3 regions of the Kosakonia sp. SMBL-WEM22 genome follow, and region 2 is predicted to be linked to each of the others. Evidence: predicted binding sites of a transcription regulator. Region 2 holds the regulator's gene; each other region holds the start of a gene.
What was found. Region 2 encodes LexA, which represses DNA repair genes until DNA is damaged. Its sites were predicted from a motif close to TNCTGTATGTACATACAGNA; they were not measured.
Positions count from the first base shown of each region.

Region 1: umuD (translesion error-prone DNA polymerase V autoproteolytic subunit) is a predicted target of LexA. The motif match lies at 5,543-5,562, and genes of this name have one in related genera.
Region 3: dinB (DNA polymerase IV) is a predicted target of LexA. The motif match lies at 6,665-6,684, and genes of this name have one in related genera.

Region 1 covers NZ_CP051488.1:2,264,849-2,275,191, forward strand. The annotation lists gene HF650_RS10755 (mechanosensitive ion channel family protein) at 1-281, shown strand, start outside; gene uspE (universal stress protein UspE) at 311-1,261, opposite strand; gene fnr (fumarate/nitrate reduction transcriptional regulator Fnr) at 1,407-2,159, opposite strand; gene ogt (methylated-DNA--[protein]-cysteine S-methyltransferase) at 2,369-2,884, opposite strand; gene smrA (DNA endonuclease SmrA) at 3,342-3,905, shown strand; gene umuC (translesion error-prone DNA polymerase V subunit UmuC) at 3,902-5,155, opposite strand; gene umuD (translesion error-prone DNA polymerase V autoproteolytic subunit) at 5,139-5,519, opposite strand; gene HF650_RS10790 (AI-2E family transporter) at 5,752-6,822, shown strand; gene mdtJ (multidrug/spermidine efflux SMR transporter subunit MdtJ) at 7,219-7,575, shown strand; gene mdtI (multidrug/spermidine efflux SMR transporter subunit MdtI) at 7,562-7,891, shown strand; gene HF650_RS10805 (bifunctional diguanylate cyclase/phosphodiesterase) at 7,989-10,151, shown strand; gene HF650_RS10810 (serine protease) at 10,156-10,343, opposite strand, start outside.
Region 2 covers NZ_CP051488.1:4,689,862-4,700,204, forward strand. The annotation lists gene dnaB (replicative DNA helicase) at 1-172, opposite strand, end outside; gene HF650_RS22660 (quinone oxidoreductase) at 234-1,217, shown strand; gene dusA (tRNA dihydrouridine(20/20a) synthase DusA) at 1,445-2,482, opposite strand; gene ycaC (isochorismate family cysteine hydrolase YcaC) at 2,743-3,366, shown strand; gene traF (conjugal transfer protein TraF) at 3,408-4,724, opposite strand; gene zur (zinc uptake transcriptional repressor Zur) at 5,005-5,520, shown strand; gene HF650_RS22685 (CsbD family protein) at 5,787-5,996, opposite strand; gene dinF (MATE family efflux transporter DinF) at 6,130-7,464, opposite strand; gene lexA (transcriptional repressor LexA) at 7,545-8,159, opposite strand; gene HF650_RS22700 (diacylglycerol kinase) at 8,268-8,636, opposite strand; gene plsB (glycerol-3-phosphate 1-O-acyltransferase PlsB) at 8,769-10,343, shown strand, end outside.
Region 3 covers NZ_CP051488.1:1,069,038-1,079,380, forward strand. The annotation lists gene HF650_RS05050 (gamma-glutamyltransferase family protein) at 1-118, shown strand, start outside; gene HF650_RS05055 (amidohydrolase) at 589-1,359, opposite strand; gene fadE (acyl-CoA dehydrogenase FadE) at 1,469-3,916, opposite strand; gene lpcA (D-sedoheptulose 7-phosphate isomerase) at 4,154-4,735, shown strand; gene HF650_RS05070 (class II glutamine amidotransferase) at 4,877-5,644, shown strand; gene dpaA (peptidoglycan meso-diaminopimelic acid protein amidase) at 5,615-6,352, opposite strand; gene dinB (DNA polymerase IV) at 6,703-7,758, shown strand; gene HF650_RS05085 (RNA ligase RtcB family protein) at 7,965-9,104, shown strand; gene prfH (peptide chain release factor H) at 9,101-9,715, shown strand; gene pepD (cytosol nonspecific dipeptidase) at 9,757-10,343, opposite strand, start outside.

The sequences.
Region 1 (10,343 bases), 2.4 Mb from region 2:
AGATGGTGAAAGCCATCATTACTGAAGTGGGCAATACGCGCTTCGATCGTGCCCACTTCCTCGGCTTTGGCACCGATCGGCTGAATTTTGAAGTGGTACATATTGTGAATTCAGCGGATTACAACACCTACATGGATATTCAGCAGGAGATCAATATCCGCATTATGGAGCAGCTGGCGGCAGAAGGGATTGAGCTTGCGATCCCGTGTGTGGTAGTGAAAGGGGGGCTGGCAGTGGAAACGCCCTCCGCAGAGCCGCAGAGTGAGCAACCGGCGGTATAAAAAAACCCGCCTCGCGGCGGGTTGCTTATTCAGTCGTCTTCGTCATCATCCAGCTCAACGGGCGACTGGTAATCATCCGGTTTGATAACCAACAAATCGCAGCGCAGGTGATCGATCACCTGCTCTGCGGTATTGCCGAGAAACGCCGCGGAGATACCGGTGCGGCCAATTGTGCCAAGCACCACAATCCCGGCCTGCAGATGTTCTGCCAGATCCGGGATCACCTCTTCTGGTAACCCTTTATCGACATGCGTCATTTTCTCATCGATACCAAATTTTTGCCGTAGCGCTTTCATCGCCAGCAGATGCTGACCGCGAATGGCGTCGTTATAGACGCTTGGATCAAATTCCGGCAGCTCAATAGCAATATTGATGGGGGTGACAGGATAGGCACCGACGAGATGCACTTCAGTATGGTTGACCTGTTCAGCCAGGTGCAGGGTCTCTTTCACCAGCTTTTCATTCAGCGCGTTGTGGTAGATCTCTTCGCTGGCAAGATTAACGGCAACAACAGCGCGCCCGCCTTCTGGCCACGGCTGATCTTTTACCATCCACACCGGGCAGGGGCATTTACGCAGCAGATGCCAGTCGGTAGGGGTGAAAATTACCGATTCCAGTTTGTCATGCTGGTGGGTCATCTTCAGCAGCAGATCGTGGCCGCCGGAGAGCACTTCCTGAATAATCGCTTCGAAAGGACGGTTGTGCCATACCACTTTGATATCAATGGGCACTCCGGCGTCGAGATAGTATTTTGCCTGTTCGCGGATCCATGCGGTGCGCTGGCTGATAACCCCCTGGCGCATCGCCGTTCGTTCATCGGGGGACAGAAGGGTGGTCATCTCGTATGAGAAGTCGTAAATCGGCAAAAATGCTTTGATCCGACCGCCAATCCGTTGATGCAAATACACGGCACGTCGTAATGCGGGTTGATCGTCCTGATTAGGATCGATGGCGACCAACATATTCTGATACTTAGCCATACAGGGTCTCCTTACATCTGTCACCACTCTCTGACAGTAAAAGATAACCCATATAAGCTGAATGAAACAGCGGAAACCTTTTGCCGGATCAATAAATCAGAAAAATGTAATGACCCGGCAAAAAGGCAAAAGGCGGGGGTAAAACTCAGGCAGCGTTATGAGCGTGACCCGCCAGCTCAGAGAGCAGATCGCCGTTTTCGATGGTGATATATTTCCCTTTCACCGCCAGCATGCCGCTCTTCTGGAAACGACCCAGCAGACGACTGATGGTCTCAACGGTCAGGCCCAGATAGTTGCCGATATCGCCACGGGTCATGGTCAGACGGAACTCACGCGGTGAGAAACCACGCTGCGCAAAACGGCGCGAGAGGTTATAGATAAATGCAGCCAGGCGCTCTTCTGCGTTTTTCTTCGACAGCAGCAGGATCATATCCTGATCGCCTTTGATCTCGCCGCTCATCAGACGCATCATCTGCTGACGCAGGCTTGGCATTTTACCCGAGAGATCGTCCAACGTTTCGAACGGGATCTCACAGACCATTGAGGTCTCGAGCGCCTGAGCAAAGCTCGGGTGGTGGCCGGTACCGATGGCGTCAAAGCCCACCAGATCGCCCGCCAGATGGAAACCGGTGATCTGCTCATCACCCTGTTCGGTAATGGTATAGCTTTTGATTGTGCCCGAGCGGATAGCGTAGAGCGATTTCAGCTCATCACCTGCTTTAAACAGGGTCTGACCTTTCTGGATGGGCTTTTTACGCTCAATGATATTGTCGAGCTGATCCAGCTCATGTTCATTAAGAGTAAAGGGGATGCAAAGCTGGCTGATACTGCAATCCTGACAGTGGATAGCACAACCGCCAGACTGAATGCGTCGAATAATTCGCTTTTCCGGGATCATAGGTCTGCTCTACGCCGTAATTGATATTGGTCAATTTTAACATCTTTTTAGGGCGCACGTAAGCCTGGCAAAACGTCAATTCACCATAAATGAAACAGTGGAACGAAACGGTAAAGGCTTACTTTGACTCATGTTATTGAATTTCCACTGGTTCACTAAGGCTTTAGCGAGCGAAGTGCATGAAATGCATACCAAACCGACCTGTTTTCTCACAATAGTAAGTAACGCTCATGGCGCAGCAGCCACTCTTTACGCGCAACCCCACCCGCATAGCCGGTGAGCATGCCGTTACTGCCGATTACGCGGTGGCAGGGCACAACAATACTGATGGGATTGGCTCCGTTAGCAGCCCCCACGGCACGCGCCGCGCCCGTGCGACCAAGAATTGTCGCCAGTTGACCATAATGCATCACTTGACCGCAGGGAATGGTGCGCAGCATCTGCCACACTTCGCGTTGAAAAGGGGTACCGCCGGTTGCGGTTGGCAGGGTATCAATCACCGCCAGATCGCCGTCGAAATAGTCCTGCAATTTTTGGCTCAGCCCGCCTGGGTTGTGTGAAGCCACGCGCTGATACCCTTCGCGGCGATAGTGAATATTAAGCAGTTCAACCATCCGGGCATCGTGTTCCTCCCACTCTACGGCGCGCAGCTGAAACTGCTCATCGCAGATGACCCACAGCGGGCCAAGCGGGGTGGCGATTTTATCTTCAAGTAGGGTGAGCATCGGGCATCCTTATCGCTACACAGCGGCGATAATTTAGCAAACAAAAAAGTGCCTCACCATACCCTGAAAGGGTGGTAGTGATGGTTATCAATAAAGAAATAACACTTAAGAGGTAGTTGACACAGAAAATATAAGGTTAATAACGTTTATTAATTAAAAAAATAGAGCCTGCCGACATCCGTCAGGCTCCAGAGTACACACAAACTGAGCATCCGATCTTTATTTTTTGCGCGCCATCCTTGCGCCTTCCTTATATATATAGCGGTCACGATAATTATTGCCAGTTTTAATCAGTGATTAATTTCACGTTTATTTAACGGACATTAAGGGCATAACAGGGCATGTCTTTATACCCTTTTTATAAGTTCTTGTGCGTACGCGTAATTCGCGTGCGGCATTGAGAAGCGGCCCAGCGCCAGCTATAGTGTTTCAGCAGATATTGCTGGAGGACTGCCCCATGAACCCGGATGAAAAATCGCTGTTTCTTGACGCCATGGAGGATGTCCAACCCCTGAAGCGCAGTGCCGATGTGCACTGGCACCCGAGTCATAAATCCCGACCCTTGCAGCGCATTGACACCCTGCAACTCGATAATTTTCTCACCACCGGTTTTCTTGACCCGGTTGCGCTCGATACGCCGCTAGAGTTTCGCCGTGAAGGGCTGCAAATCGGCGTGCTCGATAAACTGCGGCTGGGCAAATATACCCAGCAGGCGAGCCTAAACCTGCTGCGTCAGCCCGTCGAGCAGTGCCGGCAGATGCTGTTTAGCTTTATGCATCAGTGCCGCCAGGATGGGCTGCGCAATGTATTGATCATTCACGGAAAAGGGCGCGACGAGACCTCACACGCCAATATTATCCGCAGCTACCTGGCGCGCTGGCTGCCGGAGTTTGAGGATGTACAGGCGTTCTGCCCGGCATTGCCGCACCACGGCGGCAGCGGCGCGTGCTATGTCGCCCTGCGCAAATCCGAACAGGCAAAGCAGGAGAACTGGGAGCGGCACGCTAAGCGCAGCCGCTAGCCGACAAGCGGCACATCCGCTAAGCGTGTGGTCCAGGCGGGGGAGAGCAGGGAGCGCTTCATCTTCCAGCCTGGCGTAACGCCCTGGCCGGCAAACCATAGTTTATTTCCCTTTTTATTAAGCATGTCTAAAACATTCATTAGCGATTCGCTATTTTCTCGCGGAGAAAAATCATCGAATAAATTAAGCTGCGCGACGCCTTTACTAAAAAAGTCCCCCAGCATAACGCCTGCTTTTTGATATCTCGGCCCTTGCTTCCAGATAATATCCAGGCTACGCGTTGCCGCTGCAATAATATCGCGGGTGTCGTGTGTTGGCGTCAGTAAACGAATGCCTGCGCTGTTGCTGTAATAAGGTTCCTCATCATCGTGGGGGCTACTCTTAATAAACGCACCGACATAGCGGCAATATTGATGATCCGCGCGCAGCTTCTCAGCGGCGCGCGCCGCCCAGGTGCAGATCCCTTCGCGCACCGATGCGTAGTCGCTGACGCGCTCGCCAAAGGAGCGTGAGCTGATGATCTCATGCTTCGCCGGTGCGAACTCGGCAAATCCAAGGCAGGGTTCGCCGCGCAGTTCACGTACCGTTCGCTCCAGCACCACGCTGAAGTTTTTACGGATAAACCACAAATCGCTCTGCGCCAGCTTGAGCACGGTATCAATCCCCATCGCCTCCAGCCGCTTGCTCAGGCGGCGGCCGATTCCCCACACTTCACCTACCGGCAGGGCAGCCATTAGCTTTAATTGCTGTGCCTGGCGCGAGAGATCCACCACGCCGCCCGACGCCTCCGGCCACTTTTTCGCGGCGTTATTGGCTAGCTTGGCCAGCGTTTTCGTCGGCGCAATGCCGACGCCGACGGTAAGCATGGTGCGCTGATAAATGGCATTACGCAGGGTGCGCCCAAATTCTCGCAGCTGCGGAATGCCGGTCAAATCCACAAACGCTTCATCGATGCTGTAGGTATCCACCGCCGGACAGAGCTCCTCCAGCAGTGTCATCACCCGATGGCTCATATCGCCATACAGTGCGTAGTTACTGCTGAACACCGCCACGCCGTGACGCTCCATAAGCGCCTTCTGCTTGAAGTAGGGGTCAGCCATCGTGATGCCAAGCGCTTTAGCTTCAGCCGAACGGGAGATGACGCAGCCATCGTTATTGGATAACACCACCACCGGCTTACCGGTTAAATCGGGCCGGAAGACGGTCTCGCAACTGGTATAGAACGAATTAACATCAACGAGCGCGTACATGATGGCGAGGCGGCAAAGTGATCACGGTGGTTACGACGCCAACTATATGCGCGCCTTCCTCTTCTTCGATCCTGATCGCCGGATAGGCGGGGTTATCCGCCACCAGCTGCGGGTAAGGGCGCAGCCGTAGCCGCTTTACCATAAAACCGCTTAGCAGGCGGGCGACAACAATATCGCCATCGCCCGGTTGCAGGCTGGTATCAACCAGTAACAGAGAACCTGGCAGGATCGCGGCTTCGCACATAGCGTCACTGGAAGCCCGCATCACATAGGTGGCCGACGGGTGGGCGATCAGGCTACTCACCAGGTCGATCGCATCTTCAATGTAGTCCGTAGCCGGACTGGGAAAAGCGCTGGTAGTCATAATGGGTGTCGATCTTTTATTATTACTGTATATAAATACAGTATCGTTGTTCGCACGAAAGGATCAACCCCCTGGAGGCAGGATCGTTGAAAGATCCTGATGATATTGGCAATTTTTTGCACAATCATTTTCAGCGTTTGCGCCGCGGACTGCATGCTTTAACGGTTAATGCTTTTGCAATCAAAGGGTAAGCCACTACACTTAGAGGGAATCTTTCCATTGGACGGTCCGCATGACAACGCTCAAGAGCAACAACTTCTTTTTTACCATTTTGTTATTACTGGTCAGCGTGGCGTTTTTCACCCTGATCCAGCCTTACTACTCCGCCATTATCTGGGCGGTGATCCTGGCGTTGATCTTCTATCCGCTGCGTACAAAGCTCACCGGGCTGCTGCGCGGGCGAAACGGTATCGCCTCGCTGATCACCGTGCTGCTGATCTGTATCCTCGTCTTTATTCCGATGATGATCGTGCTCTCGTCGCTGGCGGTTGAGATCAACGCGCTCTATCAGCGTCTGCAAACTAACGCGACGGATCTGCCGCAGCTGTTAAGTAACGGCATTGCGCACCTGCCGGAGTGGGCGAAACACGCGCTGCGTGAAAACAATTTCGATTCGGTTGAGGCCATTCGCGAAAAACTCTCCGGGGCGGCGCTTAGCGTCGGGCGCTATCTGGCGGGCAGCGCGGTGATTATCGGTAAGGGTACGCTGGGGTTAACCATCAGCTTCTCACTGATGGTCTATCTGCTCTTTTTCCTGCTGAAAGATGGCGCCGCGCTGGTGAAGAAAATCTACGAGGTGATGCCGTTATCGGCCAAAATCAAACGCCGCCTGTTCCTGAAATTTGCCGGTGTGGCGCGCGCGACGGTAAAAGGGACGCTGGTGGTAGCGATTGCGCAGGGGGCGCTGGGCGGGATTGGCTTCTGGTTCGCCGGGCTGAACGGCAGTCTGCTGTGGGGCGCGCTGATGGCGTTCCTGTCGCTGATCCCGGCGGTCGGTACCGCACTTATCTGGATCCCGGCGGTGATCTTCCTCTACTCCACGGGCGAGCTGCTCACCGCCACGCTACTGACCCTCTACTTTGTGATTGTGGTCGGGCTGGCGGACAACCTGTTGCGCCCGCTGCTGGTGGGGAAAGATACCCGCATGCCGGACTATCTGATCCTGCTGACCACCCTTGGCGGCCTGCAATTCTTTGGCATCAACGGCTTCGTGCTTGGGCCACTGATCGCAGGGCTGTTTATCTCCTCATGGAACTTACTGGCAGAAGCACGTGCGAATGCGCTTAATACGCCGCCAGAATAAAACGGACTACGCTGCCGGAAATAAACCGGCAGCGTTCGTTTACTCTTCGTTTAATTAATTTGCTGAGCGGTAAAGAATTGCAAATACTTTGAGTAAAATCTTAGCTTGTGCTAAATATAAAGCATGTACAACAACTGAGGACAATTTTTAACCGCCACGAAGAGAAGCAACGCGCGGTAAATTGTAAAAATATGGACATTCGGTTCAGTCGTCTTGCCCCCTGTTTTTCACTTCCTGTCTCCTTCTGCTGCCCGCCTGTGGGCGAACAATACTGGTGCACCGCGCTGTAGTTTTCTCCTGCCCGATTCGGCGCTCTGTGCGCAACTGTTAATTATTTTACGGTTTTCCGCCATGCGGTAAATCGCAAGGATCTCTATTCTCAAGCAGGAGAAAAATATGTTTTACTGGATTTTATTAGCGCTGGCGATTCTCTCGGAAATAACCGGTACGCTATCGATGAAATGGGCAAGTATTAATAATAGCCACAGCGGCTTTATTTTAATGCTGGTGATGATTACCTGTTCCTATATTTTCCTGGCGTTTGCAGTGAAAAAAATTGCCCTCGGCGTGGCCTACGCATTATGGGAAGGTGTCGGTATTGCCATTATTACGCTATTTAGCGTGCTGCTGTTTGATGAACCCCTCTCACCGTTGAAAGCGGCGGGTCTGGTAGCGCTGGCGCTCGGTATTGTGCTGATTAAGTCCGGCACGCGTAAAGCCCCACGTCAGGAGCAGGGTCATGTTACTGCTTGAGTGGGTGCACGCATTATGGCTGGCGATGGCCATTATTCTGGAAATTGTCGCCAATATCTTTTTAAAACTTTCTGACGGCTTTCGTCGCAAACTCTATGGCTGCGGATCGCTAGTGGCGGTGCTGGCTGCCTTCAGCGCCTTGTCGCAGGCGGTAAAGGGGATCGATCTCTCCGTCGCCTACGCCCTGTGGGGCGGGTTTGGTATCGTGGCGACGCTTGCCGCCGGCTGGATCCTCTTCGGACAGCGCCTTAATGGCAAAGGCTGGCTCGGCCTGGCGCTGCTGCTTATCGGCATGATGCTGATAAAACTCTCCTGATGTGATGTTGCCCGCGTTTGCGGGCAACGAAATTTGTGGGCTGTATTACGCTTAGAGGACAATAACAAACGTTACGGGACACCAGTAAGGGTCGTCGATGCTCAATCCGCTAAGCTGGCGCAATATCCCCACAGCAAGAACGCTTTTTGTGATGATTTTTCTGGCAGGGGTGGGCTTAATCATCTCCGTCGTTGCGCTCCTTTATCTCTCACTCCACCTGATTAGCAGTAAAGCGAATGAAATTGATGAGCACCGCGCGGCGCTTGCCGTGCAGGGAGCGATCCAGACCTCTGTTAACAGAATGCGATCCCTCGGTCTCGATAACGCAGTGTGGGATGAAGCGGTGCGCGTGGTCTACCGCACGCCGATGGATACTGGCTGGCTCTACAACACCTGGGGGGCGGGCTTTAAGGTCGATAATCTCTATGACGGCACCTTTGTGCTGGATGAGCACTTTGCGGTGGTATGGGGCGCCTTTCGCAGCCAGCCCTTCTCCGAACGCAATCTCGCCTTTTTTGGCGACGGGCTGGCGGCGCTTATTCGCAACCATGCCGCAGACCTGCAGCAGGGCAAGGACATTTTTGCTGGCATCACCCGTACGCAGCGGGGGGTCGCGTTTGTCAGCATTGGCTTGATCCGCCCGGTGTCGGGGCGGCTTGAGAAACAGGGCAGTGCGCGGCGTTATTTAGTGATGACCCGTCATCTTGATGATGAACTGCTTAGCGAACTTGGCACGACCTTTCAGATCCAGAACCTGCGGCTGACGTCGCAAAACACGCAGGCAAGCAGCATCCCTTTATACGGATCCGCCGACGAATTTCTCGGTTATATGATCTGGAAGCCGCACTTTCCGGGCGCTGAAGCGGCAGACGCGGCGGCAAGCGATATCCGCCAGATCGCCCTGCTTGGCTCCGGCCTTATCCTGCTGTTTATCGGGCTCAGCAGCGCCGGGCTCTACAAACTGGCAAAAGGGGAAAAACTGGCGCGCAGCATTGCGCTAACCGACTGGCTCAGCCGTCTGCCCAACCGGCGCGCGCTGATTGAGCAGCTAGATCAGTGGAGCGAATGGGGTAACAACGAACTGATTAGCGTGGTGTTTATCGATCTTGATGGTTTTAAAGATGTGAACGATATCTATGGTCACGATGTGGGTGACCGGTTGATTGTCACCATCGCGCAGACATTGCAGGAAAAAGTACCGACCGACGGCATGCTGGCGCGCATGGGTGGGGATGAGTTCGCCATGACCCTGAGCGGGCCGTGGTCAGTTGAAAAAGCCACCGACTTTGCGCAAACGGTGCTCGACTACTTCTGCGCACCGGTGCGCATTGGCAAACGTACGCTGCATATTAGCGCCAGCATCGGCATTGCCAGCGGAACGCTGGTGGCGTGTTCAAGCTCCGAGCTGTTTCGCCGCGCCGATATCGCTATGTACCATTCGAAAATGTGCGGTAAAGCGCGGATGACGCACTATGACGCCGCGCTCAACAGCGCCCGCGAGCGGCAGCTGATGATTGAAAACGATATCCGCAACGGGCTGGAGCGCGAGGAGTTTGACGTCTGGTATCAACCCATTATCGATGCCAGCAGTGGCGCGATGAGCGGCGTTGAAGCGCTGGCGCGCTGGCCGCGTCGCCCGGAGGGTGAGCTTAAACCGGACGAGTTTATCCCCATCGCTGAAACCAGCGGCCTGATTTACGCGCTGGGGCAGTTTGTTCTGCGCCGCGCCTGTCGCGATCTCTATCCGCAAACCGGACTGAAACTGTCGGTCAACATCTCTCCGGCGCAGTTTCGTGATCCGGAATTTGAAGACAAAGTGGCGCATGTGCTGGAGAGCTGCCGCTTTCCGGCGCAGCGCCTGCAACTGGAGGTCACGGAGACTTACGTGCTGGAGAACCCGGAGCGCGCGCAAGCGGCAATCGCCAACTTAAAAGCGCTGGGCACCGCGGTCGCGCTCGACGATTTCGGCACTGGCTACTCCAGCATCGGCTATCTGCGGCGATTTAATTTCGACACCATCAAGATTGATAAATCGCTGGCAGGGCTGGTGGATAGCGATGAGCAGGCTTCGATATTAGTGAGCGGTACAATCCGCATTGCCAGCGCGCTGGGGATGCAGGTTGTGGCGGAAGGGGTGGAAAACGAAAGGCAAATGGGGCTGCTGCGTGATGCGGGCTGCGATCAATTGCAGGGGTTCTACTTTAGCGCGCCGATGCCGCTGGAGAGGCTGTTACAGCAGCATCGCCAGCGGCAGGAGTGAGTCATCACTGCACCGTGTCGCTGGCCAGTGCGTCCAGCTTGTCACGAAAACCGGTTACCGCAATGGCACGGTTGTCGGCGCGCCAGCGATCTTTTGCCGCCGGGGCTGAACTTTGCACGGCGATCAACTGCCAGCCATCATCGGTTTTTAACATCAGCGGCGAACCGCTATCGCCCGGCAGCGTATCGCACT
Region 2 (10,343 bases):
AAAAATCCTCGGAGACCACGCGCTCAGCGACGTCATCCCAGCGCTCATTATCCAGCATTAAACCGCCCAACACCGACTGCTCCGCTTCGATCGAATGCGGAGGCACTTTCATCCCCTCAAGCTTGTGGTCGCGGGGCTCAGTCTGTTTGTTGAAGGGTTTATTTCCTGCCATAGTGAATGGAGTTATCCGGGTAATGAATGGGTTGAGAGATTATCACAGATCAGGAGGAAGCATGGCGACAAGAATCGAGTTTCAACAGCACGGCGGCCCTGAAGTCTTAAAAGCGGTAGAGTTCACGCCCGTCGAACCGGCAGAAAATGAGGTGCAGGTCGAGAATAAAGCCATCGGCATTAACTACATCGACACCTACATTCGCAGCGGACTCTATCCGCCGCCGGGCTTGCCAAGTGGGCTGGGAACCGAAGCCGCCGGTGTGGTAAGCAAAGTGGGCGCTGGCGTCACGGATGTGCAGGTTGGCGACCGCGTGGTCTACGCCCAGTCCGGGCTGGGCGCATACAGCTCCGTGCATAATGTCCCCGCCGATAAAGTCGCCGTCCTGCCCAACGCCATCTCCTTTGAACAAGCCGCTGCCTCCTTCCTCAAAGGGCTGACCGTTTTCTATCTGCTGCGCAAAACCTATGAAGTGAAGCCCAATGAGATGTTCCTGTTTCACGCTGCGGCGGGCGGCGTTGGCCTGATCGCCTGCCAGTGGGCAAAAGCGCTCGGCGCAAAACTGATTGGCACCGTCGGCTCGGCGCAAAAAGCGCAGCGCGCCCAGCAGGCGGGCGCCTGGCAGGTGATCAACTACAGTGAAGAGAGCGTAGTTGAGCGAGTGAAAGAGCTGACTGGCGGTAAAAAAGTGAGCGTGGTGTACGACTCCGTCGGTAAAGATACCTGGGAGACCTCCCTCGACTGCCTGCGCCGTCGCGGCCTGATGGTCAGCTTCGGCAACTCCTCCGGGCCGGTGACCGGCGTCAATCTGGGCATTCTCAACCAGAAGGGATCGCTCTATGCCACCCGCCCTTCGCTGAACGGCTATATCACCACGCGCGAAGAGTTGCAGGAGGCAAGCAATGAGCTCTTTTCGCTGATCGCCAGCGGCGTGATTAAAGTCGAGGTTGCTGAGAGCCAGAAGTTTGCGCTTGCCGATGCGCAGCGCGCCCATGAAGCGCTGGAGAGCCGGGCGACTCAGGGATCAAGCCTGCTGATTCCATAAGTAATGGTGCAGAAAGAATTAGGGCTTCCCGCAGGAAGCCCTTTCTTTTTTAGTTCGGCTGTATGTAGGGTACAGCGCGATGAATTCGTTACGCCGGGATAGTGACAGATTTACGCGCTAAATCCTATTTGCTTCACCGGGGTGTATGCGGAAATGTTTCAAGGATGTGACGAAGCGCTCACTCCTTTGCTAACCACGTCCCTGATTGCGCAATAAACCTGCACGCCTTAGCGTTTTGACGCCACCAGATTGAGGGCGTGTTCCACCACATCGATATCCGCGCCCGCTTTGTGCGCGTTTTCACTCAGATAACGACGCCATTGACGCGCGCCCGGCACGCCCTGGAAGAGGCCCAGCATATGGCGAGTGATATGGCCGAGATAAGCCCCCTGGCTCAGTTCGCGCTCAATATAGGGGTACATCGCGCGCACCACCACCACCGGATCAGTATCTGGCGTATCAACGCCAAAAATATCCCGGTCCACCGACGCAAGGATACCTGGGTTCTGATAGGCTTCGCGCCCGACCATCACGCCATCCATATGTTCGAGATGCGCTTTTGCTTCATCCAGCGATTTGATACCGCCGTTGATCGACATCATCAGGTGCGGGAAATCGCGTTTCAGCTGGTAGACGCGCGGGTAATCGAGCGGCGGAATTTCGCGGTTCTCTTTTGGGCTAAGGCCGGAGAGCCAGGCTTTTCGGGCGTGGATAGTAAAGCTTTCACACTCCCCTTTACCGGCTACGGTGCCAATAAAGTCGCAGAGAAATTCGTAGCTGTCCTGCTCATCAATGCCGATACGGGTTTTGACCGTGACCGGAATGGAGACGACATCGCGCATCGCTTTAATGCAGTCCGCGACTAGCTGCGCTTCGCCCATCAGGCAGGCGCCGAAACGGCCATTCTGCACGCGATCGGAGGGGCAGCCGACGTTAAGGTTGATTTCGTCATAGCCGCGCGCTTCGGCAAGCTTCGCACAGTGAGCCAGCTGCGCGGGATCGCTGCCGCCAAGCTGCAACGCCACCGGATGCTCCTCCTCGCTGTACGCCAGGTAATCACCTTTGCCATGAATAATCGCGCCGGTCGTCACCATCTCGGTATAGAGCAGCGTGTGGCGCGACAGCAGACGCAGAAAGTAGCGGCAGTGCCTGTCTGTCCAGTCCAGCATCGGGGCAATCGAGAATCGCCCGGGCAAGTGAGAAGCCGAATCGGCAGACATTACGCGGGTTTGAGTGGTGTTTGTCATATCAGGATTACCGTGCATTTTTTGGGCATTTAAAATCAATTTATCGTCATCGCTTCCGCATCAGGCGCGGACAAAAACCGGCTCCAGAAATTGCGGGCCGTCATTCTAGCATAGAGGAATGGCTTAAATCCGATGGTGTACGACGCCCCATACCGCCGCGATTACCCGTCCCGCTGGTCAATATTTAACCGTGGCCTATTCTTTTTGTTAGTTCGGGTAGTTCTATTTCAATTAATCGTACTATTCATTTCACCTCTGCGGGTGACAGGAGCTGAAACATGACCACACCTTATGTTCGCCTCGATAAAGATAATGCCGCTGTTCTGCTTGTTGATCATCAAGCAGGCTTACTCTCTCTGGTGCGGGATATCGACCCCGACAAATTCAAAAATAATGTGCTGGCGTTAGGCGATCTCGCAAAATATTTTAAGCTTCCCACGATCCTCACCACCAGTTTCGAAACCGGGCCAAATGGCCCTCTCATTCCTGAATTAAAGGCACAGTTTCCCGATGCGCCTTATATTGCGCGTCCGGGCAATATCAATGCCTGGGATAACGAAGATTTCGTAAATGCGGTCAAAGCTACAGGCAAAAAGCAGCTGATTATTGCTGGCGTAGTGACGGAGGTGTGTGTCGCTTTTCCTGCTTTGTCAGCGCTGGAAGAGGGTTTTGAGGTATTTGTAGTGACCGATGCGTCAGGAACATTCGACGAAATTACGCGGTATTCGGCGTGGAATCGCATGTCGCAGGCTGGGGCGCAGTTGATGAACTGGTTTGGCGTCGCCTGTGAATTACATCGCGACTGGCGCAATGATGTTGAAGGGTTGGGAACGCTCTTCGCCAACCATATTCCTGATTACCGCAATCTAATGACCAGCTTTAACATCCACAATAAACAGTAATAGCAGCAGAAAACCGGAGGCGCAGCGCCTCCGGTTAATTCTTAGAATGTCAGGCTAAGCTGCGCACCGGCACCCCAGGTTTCATCTTCGCCAACCAGCCCCATCAAGTCGAGGTGAACGCGGTTGAATGGCGAGAAGCCAACACCGGCGGTGAAGACATCTTTGTCGTCGCCTTTCACATCAGCGCGGTAACCGGCACGCACGGCCAGCCAGTTAAGCGGACGTACTTCAGCGCCCACGCCGACATACTGCGAATTCTTCTCGCTCTTAAAGCCTTTGGTCTCGGTTAAATCACCATCGGCGCTCAGGGTGACCAGATCGTTATGCCAGGCGGCACCAGCGGTGACGATCGGGCTAATCTGGTAGGTATCTTTGTAGTTACGCACTTCGCCCGTTCTGCCGTTGCGGATAATGGCATCCTGGGTGTCGATATTACGCGAGATGAGGTTCTGGCCGGTTAAGCCGAGCGTCACGTTTTCATTCAGGTCGGCGGCCAGGCCAACGTCAACGTTGAAGCCGGTGTCATCGCGGCGGTAGCGGCTGCTGTTCCAGTCACTGCTGTCGTAGTCATAAATCGACGCCGTGTAGTTGTAGACCCACACTTTTTGCAGCTTCGGCGTTACGCCAACGGAGAGCGGAATGCCGCCCGCGTCAAATTGGTGTGCCAGCGCCACGCCAAAGTCGGTAACAATTGCGCCACGGCCGGAAGCGGTGGAGTTCAGGTTACGGGTGATCTCATCGCTGCCGTTTGGTGACAGCGCCGCGCCCAGAGCTTCACGCACCGCAACGGCATCGCTGTTCTGAATGCTGCGCAGGTAATCAATGTCCTGCTGATCGATATTGGAGCTTACGCGCGCGTGAGCATAAGCTTTGGTGACGAAAGCCGCAGAGAGCGCGTCGTTAGGGATGCTAACCGCAATACCAGCTGCCGCTTTCGCCTGCGCGGTTTTTCCACGCAGTTTAACCAGCTCGTCACCCAAATCTTTGGCCGCGTTCTGGAATTGATCGATAGTGCCAGGAAGGTCAGCAATAATTCCTCCAGGCGTCAGATTATCGATCACATCGTTATATTGATCGACTTTGTCATTGATATAGTCAATTTCGTCGCGCAGATTATCCTTATCTGAAATTTGCGCCTGTACGCTTGGCAGGATCACGGTGACGTCATCTTCCGGCTGCCCCTTCGCCAGCAACGCCGGGTTGATCAGCGCTCCACTACCATAATTTGCTGATGCAACGCCCGTTCCGCCCATCGCGTCGTTACGCGCCTCTGCCCATGTATTGGCTGCTCCCGCCTGATTTGCCATAAAAAAGGAGACAGCAACGGCGACCACCGAAAGTTTCGCATTTATTTTCACAGTATGTTCTCGTAGCCAGATGAGTATTTAAGCCTGTTAGTTTGCGCATAAACAGGAAGTTATATTGCTGTGAATAACAGTAGAAAAAGGCACTATCTCTTCCGAACGCTCAATGGCGGCCGGTTCATATTTATTGTGATGGCACACACTATTTATAGAAGAGGAAAATCGTTTCGGGAAGGAAAGTTCCGAAAGTGTCTTTAAAGTTGGCGGTCTCGGCGTTTCAGGCAGGACATGGTAAAGTGTCAGCCTCCATCTTTTCACCAACCCGAGAACGCCTATGGATAAGACCACTTCGCAAGAGATGTTAGTGCAGGCTGAAAAGCTGTGCGCACAGCGCAACGTGCGCCTGACTCCACAGCGTCTGGAAGTTTTGCGTTTACTGAGCCTGCAAAAGAGCGCCATCAGCGCCTATGACCTACTCGACCTGCTGCGCGAAAGCGAACCCCAGGCGAAGCCGCCCACGGTTTATCGCGCGCTCGATTTTCTGCTGGAGCAGGGTTTTGTGCATAAGGTGGAGTCCACCAACAGCTACGTGCTGTGCCATCTCTTCGATCAGCCGACGCACACCTCAGCCATGTTTATTTGCGATCGCTGTGGCGCGGTTAAAGAGGAGCAGGCGGAAGGGGCAGAAGATATTATGCACGCGCTGGCGGCGAAGATGGGCTTTGCCCTGCGCCACAACGTAATTGAAGCGCACGGCTTATGCGCAGCCTGCGTGGAAGTGGAAGCCTGCCGTCATCACGATCATTGCCAGCACGATCACAGCCTGCAGGTGAAGAAAAAACCACGTTAAAATTTCTGTTTCTGTTTCTCTTTTACAAGGTAGAAGGCAATCCCAAAAGATTTCGCGTTTTAGCAAGGCGGCAAATGAGTGAATCATAGGGAGCATACTTAAGTATGTGACTTATGTGAGCGAGTGCAGCCAACGCGAATAAAAGGTGAAATATGAAGGGATTGCAGATAAAACGTGGAAGATAAGGGGTGGTTAGGGAGGTACATCCTTGTACCTATGGGCAGGGTAGCCTGTGAGGGTTAATACACTTGAGGGGGAAGTGTAGGCTACCAGCGGTATTCGTTACGCGTTTCCCAATCCGTAACTTCCTTCTCCGCTTCGTCTTTCGCGTAACCGTAACGCTCCTGGATCTTACCTACCAGCTGGTCACGTTTACCTTCGATAACGGTCATATCGTCATCGGTCAACTTGCCCCATTTCTCTTTAACAGTACCTTTAAACTGTTTCCAGTTACCGCCGACTTCGTCTTTGTTCATAATTGACTCCTTATCGTTCGGTTAAAATGACGTTCTTGCGTGCTGAACGTATTAATCATTGTAGATAAGGATTCGGCGTTCGGTTTTTTATTCGGAATCTTTAACCATTCACTCCTGGCGAAACCGCAGATCGTTATGCACCCTCAGCATTAGCGAACCAGCTGCCGTTGCGCCAGTGATGCCGCCAGATGAGCGCCAGTGTGATACCGCGTAGCGCGAGGAACACCGTAAGAGAGAGCCATAAACCGTGATTGCCAAGCAACGGCACCGTCAGCAGGGTCAGGCCAAAACCGGCAGCGGCAACCGCCATACTGTTACGCATTTCAGCCGCGCGCGTTGCGCCCACAAACATGCCGTCGAGCAAATAGCACCACACTCCCACCAGTGGCAGTACCACCTGCCAGATAAGATAGTGTCCGGCCACCGCCTGCAGTTCAGGAATGGAGGTCAACAGCGCAATAATCATGCTGCCCGCCAGCGCGTAGACAAGAGCAAACGCGAGCGCCACAAACCCTGCCTGACGACAGGCCGCACGCCAGACATGCAGCAGTTGGCTGCCATCGCGCGCGCCGTAAGCCTGCCCGGAGTGGGCCTCAACGGCATAGGCAAAGCCATCCAGCGCATAGGCGGTAAAGGTGAGAAACATCATCAGCACCGCGTTGGCAGCGACCGTTTCGCTGCCAACGCGCGCGCCCAACACGGTGATGGAGCCGAAACAGAGTTGCAGCAGCAGCGAGCGCAGCATGATATCGCGGTTGAGAGCCAACAAACGGCGAACGCCGCCGCGCCATGCGGATGTTAGCATTGAGAGCGAGATAGCCTGCCGGCGTAAGACCTGCCACACCATCAGCAAGCCGATAAAGAAGGTGACGTACTCCGCGATAACCGTGGCGAGTGCGGCGCCCTGCACATTCATATGCAGCCCCATCACCAGCCAGAGGTCGAGGAGGATGTTGAAGAGGTTACCCACCACCAATAATATCACCGGGGCGCGGGCATACTGGACGCCGAGCAGCCAGCCAAGCAGCACCATATTACCCAGCGAGGCTGGTGCACTAAGCCAGCGGATCTCAAGAAAGCGGCGCGCCTGCGCCAGCACCGCCTCGCTGCCGCCGGTAATGTGCAGCGCCAGGTCGATTAGCGGCGAGCGTAACAACGCGATGGCAGCACCCGCGCCGAGCGCCAGCAGCAGAGGCTGCACAAGCGCACGCGTCAGCGCTGAGGGATTTTTCGCACCGAATGCCTGGGCGGTCAGCCCGGTGGTGCTCATACGCAGAAACAGCAGCAGCATAAAGAGGAAGCTGGTTGCCGTTGCACCAATCGCCACGCCGCCGAGGTAGACGGGGCTATCCAGATGACCGATTACTGCCGTATCGACTAAGCCCAGCAGTGGAACGGTAATATTGGATAAAATCATCGGCAGCGCAAGCCGCCACAGAGCTTTGTCGGATGCGGTTAACAGCGCCATAGCGTGAACATCATTACATTAAAGAGGAGAAGCGTGGCGCTGCGGCGCGCAACGTGGCGCCACAGCAAAGAAAAGAGGCTTTACAGCCATTCACCGTTACGGATCACGCCGACCGCCAGCCCTTCAATGGTGAAGTTCTGTTTGCGCAAATCGACCACGATCGGCGAGAAGTCGCTGTTTTCTGCCAGCAGTTCAACGGTGTTGCCATGTTTTTTCAGGCGTTTCACCGTCACTTCATCTTCGATACGGGCAACGATAACCTGACCGTTACGCGCATCCTGCGTTTTATGTACCGCCAGCAGGTCGCCATCCATGATACCGATATCTTTCATCGACATCCCGCTAACGCGCAGCAGGAAGTCAGCATGGGGTTTAAAGAGATTTGGATCGACCTGATAGTGGCTTTCGATATGCTGCTGCGCCAGCAGCGGCTCACCCGCAGCGACGCGACCAATCAGCGGTAGACCGGCATCGTTTTCCTCTTCCAGCAGCAGGCGAAGACCGCGCGATGCGCCAGATACGATTTCGATCACCCCTTTGCGCGCCAGCGCTTTAAGGTGTTCTTCGGCTGCATTTGGGGAACGGAACCCCAATTGCTGTGCGATTTCCGCACGCGTCGGTGGCATACCGGTTTGGGTGATGCGATCGCGAATCAGATCGAACACCTCTTGCTGCCTGGCCGTTAATGCTTTCATCCCGCCCCCTGGGTGTATATACAGTTATGCTGTGAGTATATACAGTCAACGGCGATTTTGAAACCACATTTAAGCAAAAAACCAGAGCGTTATCGAATTATGGAAACGCTATCGAAAATGTGACCAAAGAAGCGAGATCCAGGTAAAGAGCGCCAGTAAAATTGTCATCAGCACCGCTGCCGAGCCCATATCCTTTGCCCGGCCGGAAAGCTCATGGAATTCAGGGCCGATACGGTCCACAACCGCTTCGATAGCGCTATTGAGGATTTCGACAATCATCACCAGCGTGACCGAGCCAATAAGCAGGACGCGAGTAATGACATCTATATCCAAAAATGCAGCAATAATAATAGCCACAACAACAGCTACGCCCTCCTGGCGAAAAGCAGCTTCATTGATCCAGGCTGCGCGTACACCTTTCCACGAATATCCTGCGGCTTTAATGATCCGGATAAAACCGGTGGTATTATTGGCCATGAAAAGAACCTTTTTAACTATTAAGCGTCAATGAGTAGTGGTACACGCAGCGGTACCACAGAAATTATGCGTGCTTTCTGATATTCTTGCGGCGCAATGGCACTATTAATAACCAGAGGCTTTACACCCTTTATGTCCGGCTGGCCACGAATTTACTACAAATTACTGAACTTACCATTAAGCGTGCTGGTAAAAAGTAAATCGATCCCCGCAGAACCTGCACAGGAACTGGGGCTCGACACATCACGACCTATTATGTATGTGCTGCCTTATAACTCAAAGGCAGACTTAATGACCTTGCGCGAGCAGTGCCTGGCGCATGAATTACCCGATCCCCTCGAACCACTGGAGATCGATGGCGCGCTGCTGCCACGCTATGTGTTCATTCACGGCGGCCCGCGCGTATTTACCTATTACACGCCGAAAGAAGAGTCGATAAAACTGTTCCATGACTACCTGGATTTACACCGTAGCCATCCCGATCTGGATGTGCAGATGGTGCCGGTATCAGTGATGTTCGGTCGCTCGCCAGGGCGTGAAAAGGGTGAAATCAATCCGCCGTTGCGCATGCTCAACGGTATTCAGAAATTCTTCGCTGTTTCGTGGCTTGGTCGCGACAGCTTTGTGCGCTTCTCCCCGCCCGTTTCGCTGCGCCGCATGGCGACCGAACACGGTACGGATAAGATCATCGCGCAAAAACTGGCTCGCGTGGCACGTATGCACTTCGCACGCCAGCGTCTGGCCGCTGTTGGCCCACGTCTGCCCGCGCGTCAGGATCTCTTCAATAAGCTCCTGTCGTCGAAAGCGATTGCCCGTGCGGTGGAAGATGAAGCACGCAGCAAAAAGATCTCCCATGATAAGGCGCAGCAAAACGCTATCGCGCTGATGGAAGAGATTGCCGCTAACTTCTCTTACGAGATGATTCGCCTGACTGACCGTATCCTCGGCTTTACGTGGAACCGGCTCTATCAGGGGATCAACGTGCACAACGCCGAGCGCGTTCGTCAGCTGGCGCATGAAGGCCACGAAATTGTCTATGTCCCCTGCCACCGCAGCCACATGGACTACCTGCTGCTCTCCTATGTGCTGTATCACCAGGGTCTGGTGCCGCCGCACATTGCAGCCGGGATCAACCTCAACTTCTGGCCCGCCGGTCCGGTTTTCCGCCGTCTTGGCGCCTTCTTTATTCGCCGTACTTTTAAAGGCAATAAGCTCTACTCGACGGTGTTCCGTGAATATTTAGGCGAGCTCTTCAGCCGCGGTTATTCGGTGGAATATTTCGTTGAGGGCGGCCGCTCGCGCACCGGGCGCCTGCTCGATCCGAAAACAGGCACCCTGTCGATGACCATTCAGGCGATGCTGCGCGGCGGTACGCGCCCCATCACGCTGGTACCAATCTATATCGGCTACGAGCATGTGATGGAGGTCGGTACCTACGCCAAAGAGCTACGCGGCGCGACGAAAGAGAAAGAGAGCCTGCTGCAGATGCTGCGCGGCCTCAGCAAACTGCGTAACCTCGGACAGGGCTATGTGAACTTCGGCGAGCCAATCCCGCTGATGAACTACCTGAACCACCATGTGCCGGAGTGGCGTGAGTCGATCGATCCGATTGAAGCGATCCGTCCGGCATGGCTGACGCCGACGGTTAATAGCATCGCTGCCGATCTGATGGTTCGCATCAACAATGCCGGTGCGGCAAACGCCATG
Region 3 (10,343 bases), 1.4 Mb from region 2:
TGAGGACCCGCAGGCGGGGTACAACTTTGGCGGCGCGCAGGTGATTTACCGCATGCCGGAGGGGCAGTATGTTGCCGCCACCGAGAGCCGCAAGGATGGGCAGGCATTGGTGAGTTAAGGGCGCTTCGTTCCCGTAGGCCGGATAAGCGTACGCGCCATCCGGCATTTTATCAGCGGTAACATTGCCGGATGGCGGCTGCGCCTTATCCGGCCTACGCGGTTCCAGCAGCGACTGTTTTTCATTGGGCGTCCATCTTACAGCGGTGGTGTTGACCCCCGCTGAAATCGGCGAACCGAAGCGTGAATGACAAGGTCTGGACGCCATGGATGGCGGACAGAGGCGAACCGAGACAGGATGTCGAGTCGAGCCGGCCGCAGTCAGGCACGCGTGAGGTGAGCGTAGTGCGCAGCACCGATTTCCTCGCGGGGCCGCGGGGATTGACAAGGGGGGAGCGGTCCCCCCTTGTCCCGTTCACCGCATAAGAGGTCAATGAAACCCCACCACGTATGGTGAACGGAACCCTTCCACCAATGCCACATGTCAGGCTCATTGCCGGATGGCGCGTAAACGCTTATCCGGCCTACGAATTATTCCAGAGTAAAGGGATCGGCGTCCTGCCAGGCGGGGAACTGGGTGCGGTACTCTTTCAGCGCGGTGAGTGACATCTCGGCGTCGATGCGCGTTGCCAGGTGCGCGTCGGCGCTGGCGACGATCTCCCCTTGCGGGCTAATCACCCGGCTGTCGCCGCGGTAGTGGTGACCATTCCCGTCGCTGCCGACGCGGTTACAGCCTGCCACCCAGGCCTGGTTCTCAATCGCGCGGGCCAGCAGCAGCGACTGCCAGTGCAGGGAGCGCGGCGCAGGCCAGTTGGCAACATAGAGCAGCAGATCGTACTCATCGCGGTTGCGCGACCAGACCGGAAAGCGCAGGTCGTAGCAGACCAGCGGCATAATGCGCCAGCCGCGCCACTCGAATATCACGCGCGTCTCGCCCGGCTGATAGTGGTGGTGCTCATCCGCCATGCGGAAAAGATGGCGCTTATCGTAAAAATGCACCTCGCCCTGCGGCTCGACCAGCAAGAAGCGGTTAACCGCGCCGCGATCCGTTTGCAGCGCCGCGCTGCCTGCGATCAGCGCGTTAGTCTGCCGCGCTTTATCACGCATCCAGCTCACCACCTCCTCCTGCGATAATGACCGCGTGGCGGCTTCCATCGCAAAGCCGGTGGTGAACATCTCCGGCAGGACAATCACATCGCGCCCGCTAATCCCTTCCAGTTGCACATCAAAATGGCGCAGGTTCGCCGGGCCATCCATCCACGCCAGCGGTTGTTGTAACAGCGTAATTTTTAAACCAGGCACAATCGTGACTCCCCTTCAGACAGCATCGGCACACTGTAGCACGCCAAAAAACGAAAAAAACCCGCAGGGTTGCGGGTTTTGTCGAAGGAGGAGGGGAGCCGTCAGGCGCTTAGGCGGCTTCGGGCTTGCGCAGCTTTTCCGGCGTGTGGATCACCGGTTGTGTCGCCAGCGCATCCGGTTCAAAGTCGTCAACGTTGATGGTACGCAGACGGCTCGCTTCCGCTTTAATCAGCAGCGCCGCTTCATCCTGGTTAATCAGCCCGCTCGCCAGCGCCTGGTTAGCCAGATCGTCCAGACGGGTAAACGGCAGGTTTTTACCCAGCGATTTACAGATGCGCTGATGGATCGGGTCGGCGGCCATGACATCAACCAGCGCCTCTTCCAGCAGCCCAACCGGGTTGTGCTCGCTCGGGGTCAGGTATTGACCGCGACCAATGCGCGAACGGGTAGCGTTTGGTGTTTGCAGGATCTTCGCCACTTTATGATCGAGCCTGTCGGACGGCGCACGGTAGTGGCGACCGGTCGGGAAGATGATAAAGCTCAGCATGCCCGCCACAAGACGGTTCGGGAAGTTCTCCAGCAGGTCGACCATCGCTTGCTCAGCCTGGTAGAGCGCATCCTGCACGCCCCAGTGCACCAGCGGCAGATCCGCTTCCTGGCGACCTTCGTCGTCGTAGCGCTTCAGCACCGCTGAGGCGAGGAACAGCTGGCTTAACACATCACCCAGACGGGCGGAGATGCGTTCGCGGCGTTTCAGGCTACCGCCGAGCACCGCCATTGAGATATCCGACAGCAGCGCCAGGTTGGCACTCAGGCGGTTCAGGTGCTGGTAGTAACGCTTAGTGGCATCTCCGGTCGGCGAGGCGCTGGTTAAACCGCGCGTCAGGCCGAGCCACAGGCTGCGCATCTCATTACTGCCGACATGGCCGATATGTTTAAACAGCAGCTTATCGAACGCATCAACGTCGTTGTTCTGCGCGGCGGCCATCTCTTCCAGCACATAGGGATGGCAGCGAATCGCCCCCTGACCGAAGATCATCATCGTACGGGTGAGGATGTTCGCGCCCTCAACGGTAATGGCGATCGGCGCGCCCTGGTAAGCACGGGCGAGGAAGTTACCTTCGCCGAGCATAATGCCTTTACCGCCGGCAATATCCATCGCATCAATGATTGCCTGCTGACCACGGTGCGTACAGTGATATTTCACAATCGCTGACAGCACCGCCGGTTTTTCGCCGAGCATAATGCCGTAGGTGATCAGCGACGCCGCAGCGTCCATCACATAGGCGTTACCGGCAATACGCGCCAACGGCTCTTCGATACCTTCCATCTTGCCAATCGCCACTTTGAACTGACGGCGAATGTGGGCGTAAGCACCAATACCCAGCGCGACCGATTTCACGCCGCCCGTTGAGTTGGAGGGCAGGGTGATGCCGCGACCGACGGAGAGACACTCCACCAGCATACGCCAGCCCTGACCGGCCATTTTCGGGCCGCCGATGATGTAATCAATCGGTACGAAGATATCTTTCCCGCGCGTCGGGCCGTTCTGGAACGGAACGTTCAGCGGGAAGTGACGACGACCAATCTCCACGCCTGGCGTCGAGGTCGGGATCAGCGCACAGGTAATGCCCAGCTCTTCCGCGCCGCCCAGCAGTTTGTCCGGGTCGGAGAGTTTAAACGCCAGGCCAAGTACGGTAGCAATCGGGGCCAGCGTAATGTAACGCTTGTTCCAGGTGAGACGCATGCCGAGCACCTGCTCGCCCTGCCACTCGCCCATGCAGACCACGCCGGTATCCGGAATAGCGCCCGCATCGGAACCCGCTTCCGGGCTGGTCAGCGCAAAGCAGGGGATCTCCTGCCCACACGCCAGGCGCGGCAGGTAGTGATCTTTCTGCGCCTGCGTGCCGTAGTGTTGCAGCAGCTCGCCCGGGCCTAAGGAGTTAGGCACGCCGACGGTGATCGACAGGATGCCGGAGACGCCGGAGAGTTTTTGCAGCACGCGGGATTGCGCATAAGCAGAGAACTCCAGTCCGCCGTACTCTTTTTTGATGATCATCGCGAAGAAGCGGTGCTCTTTAAGATAGGCCCACAGCTCCGGCGGCAGATCGGCCATCTCATGGGTGATCTGGAAGTCGTTTGCCATGCGGCACGCCTCTTCAACCGGGCCGTCGAGGAAGGCCTGCTCTTCAGCGGTCAGGCGCGGCTGCGGGTAGTTGTGCAGCTTTTTCCAGTCCGGGTTACCGCGAAACAGATCGCCTTCCCACCAGGTGGTGCCTGCGTCGATGGCCTCTTTCTCCGTGCGCGACATCGGCGGCATCACTTTGCGGAAACCGCGGAACACCGGCGCGGAGATAAAAGATTTACGCATCGGCGTGAAGTTGAGCGGCAGGAGGATAAGCGCCACCGGCACCAGCATCCAGAGAGACCAGATGCCCGCCAGCCCAAGGGCTGCGGTCCATGCCAGCAGGATCACGCTGCTGAGCAGCAGATTGACGCGGTGATAGAAGAGCACACCGAGCAGAACGAGCGTTGCGACAATACTCAAAATCATCATAACGAAAAGCTCCCTTCTTGTAGGAGGTCTGACCACTTGTGATGTATTGTTTGTAGTGGATGTCATTTCTTTTAGCAATGTGTTTACAAAATAATTACAACCTGGTTCACATTGTTGAGGCCATTTAGCGCACGGAAAATGAAAACGGCGGTGGGAGGGGTGGCTTTAGCTTCTCGGCTGAAGGGCTATCCGGTACACTGCGCAATGTTATTTACATTTATGCTGAAGGATATCCTCATGTACCAGGATCTTATTCGTAACGAACTGAACGAAGCGGCGGAAACGCTGGCGAACTTCTTGAAAGATGAAGCCAATATTCACGCTATTCAGCGCGCGGCGGTGCTGCTGGCCGACAGCTTTAAAGCCGGTGGCAAAGTGCTGTCCTGCGGTAACGGCGGCTCGCACTGCGATGCGATGCACTTTGCGGAGGAGTTAACCGGGCGCTACCGTGAGAACCGTCCTGGCTACCCGGCGATCGCCATTTCTGATGTCAGCCATATCTCCTGCGTCAGCAACGACTTCGGTTACGACTATGTATTCTCCCGCTATGTGGAAGCCGTTGGCCGCGAAGGCGACGTGCTGCTGGGGATCTCAACCTCCGGTAATTCTGGCAACGTGATCAAAGCGATTGCTGCGGCGCGTGAGAAGGGGATGAAAGTGATCACCCTGACTGGTAAAGATGGCGGCAAAATGGCCGGCACTGCGGATATCGAAATTCGCGTACCGCACTTTGGCTACGCCGATCGCATTCAGGAGATCCATATCAAAGTGATCCATATCCTGATTCAGCTGATCGAAAAAGAGATGGTTAAGGCGTAAAGCAGGCTTTTTCTTTGCCCTGTTCAGCCTGGGCAGCGCTCAACGTTCCTGCGTGACTTCGCAGTTAATCGCGGCGCTGCCCGTGCTTGACGGGCTGCAACAATAACGCCTTCTCAGAGTGAGGCGGTTGTGGAGGTGACTATGTGCGAACTGCTCGGGATGAGCGCTAACGTGCCGACCGATATCTGCTTTAGTTTTACCGGTCTCGTCCAGCGCGGCGGGGGAACCGGGCCGCATAAAGATGGCTGGGGTATCACCTTCTATGAAGGCAAAGGCTGTCGCACCTTCAAAGATCCGCAACCAAGCTACAACTCGCCCGTCGCCAAACTGGTGCAGGAGTACCCGATCAAATCCTGCTCGGTGATTGCCCATATTCGCCAGGCGAACCGCGGCGAAGTGGCACTGGAAAATACCCATCCCTTTACCCGTGAACTCTGGGGCCGCAACTGGACCTACGCCCACAACGGCCAACTGACAGGCTATAAATCGTTGCAGACCGGCAACTTCCGCCCGGTGGGTGAAACGGACAGTGAAAAAGCCTTTTGCTGGATGCTGCACAAGCTGACGCAGCGCTACCCGCGCACGCCGGGCAACATGGAAGCGGTGTTTAAGTATATTGCGACGCTGGCGCTGGAGCTGCGTGAGAAGGGCGTGTTCAATATGCTGCTGTCGGACGGGCGCTATGTGATGGCGTTCTGCTCCACCAACCTCTTCTCCATTACCCGGCGCGCGCCGTTTGGCGTGGCGAAGCTGCTGGATCAGGATGTGGAGATCGATTTTCAGCGCGAGACCACACCCAATGATGTGGTCACGGTGATTGCAACGCAGCCGTTAACGGCGAACGAAACCTGGCACAAGATTATGCCAGGCGAGTGGGCCTTATTTTGCCTCGGTGAGCGTATAGTTTGACGCCAGCTGCGGCTGCACGGAGGTGGTCAGCGGCTTGCTGACCACGTAGCGTCCATCCACCACGGCGACAATCGGCGGCTGGTGGGTGGCGGCGAAGTAGTCATACCCCGGCTTCAACTGCTTCCAGAAATCCGCATAAGTCGAATATTTGTGACGCTGCATATTTGCATCGGTCATGCGGAACGGATAGATATTCACCTGCACGCTCGGCTGGCCGAAAATCAGCGCCGCGGTGACAAACTGGAAGATCTCATCAATGCCGGTATCCGTCATGGCATAGCAGCCGATGGAGACGCAGGCACCGTGAATCATCAGGTATTTGCCTTCATAACCGTGGGCGCGGTCGAAAGTGTTCGGAAAGCCGATATTGATCGCTTTGTAGAAACGGCTGTCCGGCTTCAGCTGGCTGCGCTGTACCGAATAGAACCCCTCCGGGCTTTTAAAATCGCCCTGACGGCGTTTCGGCCCAAGGCCGCCGGAGTAGTTGCAGATTCTGTAGCTGTCGAGCAGCTGATACTGTTCGCCCATCTTGACGTAGAGATCAAGGGTGCGCTCTTCTTTGAAGATCTGGATATAGACCGGCGACCCCATCAACTGCTGTTTAAACTCTTTGCTTACCGGCTTAGTGGCACTGTTGCTGCCAACCAGGCCAGCAAAGGAGACGCACGGGATCAGAAGCATCGCAATGAACAATGCGATTTTGCGCATACAACGTGTTTCCTTGATAAAACGGATACGACTTTGCCAGAACGGCAAAAGATGCCCAGAATTCGGACAATTCTGTTTTGAGCGCTCACCTTAGCACTCCGACATTTTTTCGCAAGCCCCGAATAGCGGTGATTCCGCGCCCGTCGATCCTGTTGATTCTCTTTTCGCCATCGAGCAAAAAGTGTTCTGTTTTGCCTTTCAACCACCTGCGCGATTTGGCGACGACTATTATGAAAGTAAAAGGCGAGAATTAAACAGCCGATTGCCCTCTTTTCGGCGGTTTCTCGGCTGGCTTCTCATTTCACTGGAGCGTGCTGTATACTTGTCCAGTGTTCTGTGAGGGTGTACGCATGCGCAAAATCATACATGTCGATATGGACTGCTTTTTCGCGGCGGTAGAGATGCGCGACAACCCGGCCCTGCGCGACATTCCGATTGCCATTGGCGGCAGCCGCGTGCAGCGAGGCGTCATCAGCACCGCCAACTACCCGGCACGCAAATATGGCGTGCGCAGCGCGATGCCGACCGGGATGGCGCTAAAACTCTGCCCGCATCTCACGCTGTTACCCGGCCGTTTCGACGCCTATAAAGAAGCCTCCCGCCAGATCCGCGACATCTTCTCGCGCTACACCTCACTGATTGAACCCCTGTCGCTGGATGAAGCCTATCTTGATGTTACCGACAGCCCGCACTGCCACGGCTCTGCAACGCTGATGGCGCAGGAGATCCGCCAGACCATCTTTAAAGAGACGCAGCTTACCGCCTCGGCGGGCATCGCGCCGGTGAAGTTCCTCGCCAAAATCGCCTCCGATCTCAACAAGCCCGACGGGCAATATGTGATTACTCCGGCGGAGGTGCCAGCTTTTCTGCGCACGCTGCCACTGAGCAAAATCCCCGGCGTCGGCAAAGTTTCGGCGGCCAAGCTGGAGACCCTTGGGCTGCGCACCTGTGAAGATGTGCAGAAGAGCGATCTCGCCATGCTGCTTAAGCGGTTTGGCAAGTTTGGCCGCGTATTATGGGAGCGCAGCCAGGGGATTGATGAGCGGGAGATCAGCAGCGAGCGGCTGCGAAAATCGGTCGGCGTCGAGCGCACGCTGGTGGAGGATATTCATCAGTGGGAGGAGTGCGAGGCGATTATCGAGCGGCTCTACCCGGAGCTCGAGCGGCGGCTTTCGGTGGTGAAACCGGATCTGCGCATCGCCCGCCAGGGGGTGAAACTGAAGTTCAACGACTTCCAGCTCACCACTCAGGAGCATGTCTGGCCCTGCCTGAATAAAGAGGATCTGCTCGCCACCGCGCGCCAGGCCTGGGATGAGCGACGCGGCGGGCGCGGCGTCCGTCTTGTTGGTCTACATGTCACACTGCTCGACCCGCAGCTTGAGCGCCAGCTGGTACTCGGGCTGTAACCCTACCAGAATTTGCGCTGGTAATTTCCCGCCCGCTTCTCTATCATCCCCGGCGTTTATTCATTCCCTGTTAACTGCAAAGGAGGTTCACCATGACACACCATGCCCTGATTTCTCTTTGCAGACCTCTCCAGGCTTAATTCTTTAAAACTTGCCCCTGGTTTCGTCTGCCAATTCCTTTTATTTCTCTACATATGGATTGGTATATGGGCAATTCTGTTTGTCATATCTCAGACGCGATCTCTTATATTGCGTCGGAAAACCTGTGGATCGAAGGTTCAGCGATCCAGCAATTACACACCACTGCGGCACTGCCAGGAATGACGCGCGTCGTCGGCATGCCGGATCTTCACCCCGGCCGCGGCTACCCGATTGGCGCAGCCTTTTTCTCCATCGGCCGTTTCTACCCGGCGCTGGTCGGGAACGATATCGGCTGCGGCATGGCGCTGTGGCAGACCGACCTGGTACGGCGCAAATATAACGCCGATAAGGTCGAAAAACGGCTCAGTGCGCTGGGCGATACGGCATCTGCCGACTGGCTGGATGACGCCGTGCCGGATGCGTGGCAAAACCACCCCTGGCGCGCCGCGCTGGGATCGATCGGCGGCGGGAACCACTTTGCCGAGCTGCAACAGGTCGATAGCGTGACCGATGCGGCGCTGTTTGCGCAAAGCGGCCTCGATGAGCAGCGCCTGCTGTTACTGGCCCACAGCGGTTCGCGCGGGCTGGGACAGCAGATTTTGCGCCGCCACGTCGACGCCTTCTCGCACGCCGGGCTGGAGGAGGGGAGCGACGCGGCTCGCCACTATCTTACCGAGCACGATGACGCGCTCAATTTTGCCCGCATCAACCGGGCGCTGATTGCGCGGCGTATCCTCGATCATCTCAACGCCGATGGCGAAGCGCTGCTCGATGTGGCGCATAACTTTGTTGAAGCCTGCACCGTGGGCGGTGAAGCCGGTTGGCTGCATCGCAAAGGGGCGACGCCGGACGGGCAGGGCCTGGTGGTGATCCCCGGTTCACGTGGCGATCACAGCTGGCTGGTGATGCCGAAAGTGCGCGAGGTGAGCCTCTATTCGCTGGCGCACGGCGCGGGACGCAAATGGATGCGCACCGAGTGCAAAGGTCGACTGTCCGGGAAATTCACTCCGGCACAGCTGGCGCGTACGTCGCTCGGTAGTCGGGTGATTTGCCGCGATCGTCAACTGATCTATGAAGAAGCGCCGCAGGCGTATAAGTCGGTTGAGAGCGTGCTCGAGTGCCTGGTCGACGCCGATCTGGTGACGCCGGTTGCACGCCTGCGCCCGGTGTTAACCCTGAAAGTGAGCGGAGGGGCGGGTGAATGAGACTGTTGCAACTCTCCTCCGCGCAGGGGCCTGATGAGTGCTGCCTGGCGGTGGGTAAAGCGTTAGCGCGGCTGATGGAAGAGGCCGGGGCGCAAAAGGTGTCGCTGGCGGTAATCGAAACGGAAGCGGCGCGCCAGCCAGGCGCTTACCGCTCGGTGCTGGTCTCACTCGATGGCGAAAACGCGCAGGCGCTGAGTGCGCGCTGGTGCGGCACGGTGCAGTGGATCTGCTCAAGCCCCTATCGCGCCAATCATGCACGGAAGAACTGGTTTATCGGCGTGGCGGAGTTTATTCCGCAGACGGCGCTGCAGGATAGTGCGATTCGCTTTGAGACGCTGCGCTCATCCGGGCCGGCCGGCCAGCATGTGAATAAAACCGATTCCGCCGTGCGTGCTACGCACATTGCCACCGGCATCAGCGTAAAAGTGCAGTCGGAGCGCAGCCAGCATGCGAATAAGCGGCTGGCGATGCTACTGATTTCACACCGTCTGGAGCAGGCGCAGGATGACCAGCGCGCGGCGCTTAAGTCGGAACGCAGGCTGTTTCATCATCAGATAGCGCGCGGCAACCCGGTGCGCACCTTTAAGGGGCCGGGGTTTAAAGCACAGTAAAGGAAGGAAAATGTCCGCGCCGGGCGGCGCGGACAGCAGGCTTATTTAGCCGGGATAGATTTCAGCAGCTCGGTCAGCAGGGTCCAGTATTGGCCGACGCTTTCGATATGCACTTGCTCATCCGGCGAGTGCGGGCCGGTAATGGTCGGCCCAATCGACACCATATCCATCTCCGGATAGGGTTTTTTGAACAGACCACACTCCAGACCCGCGTGGATGATCTGAATGTTCGGCATCTTGTTGAACAGACGCTGATAGGTTTCACGCACCAGCGCCATCACCGGCGACTGGGCATCCGGTTGCCAGCCCGGATAGCCGCCTTTCGGTGCGGTCTTCGCACCGGCCAGCGCGCCAAGGGATTCCAGCATGCTTACCACGTAATCTTTGCCGCTATCGATCAGCGAGCGGATCAGGCAAATGATCTCAGCGCTGTCGTCCTGTAATGTCACCACGCCGACGTTCAGCGAAGTTTCCACCACGCCTTTGGCGACGTCAGAGTTGCGGATCACGCCGTTCGGCGTGGCGTTCAGCAGGCGGACAAACGCATCGCGCGACTGCGCGGTCAGCGCCGATTTGTCGCTGCTTACGCTGTCGACCAGCACCACCAGATTCTTCTCTTTCGCTTCCA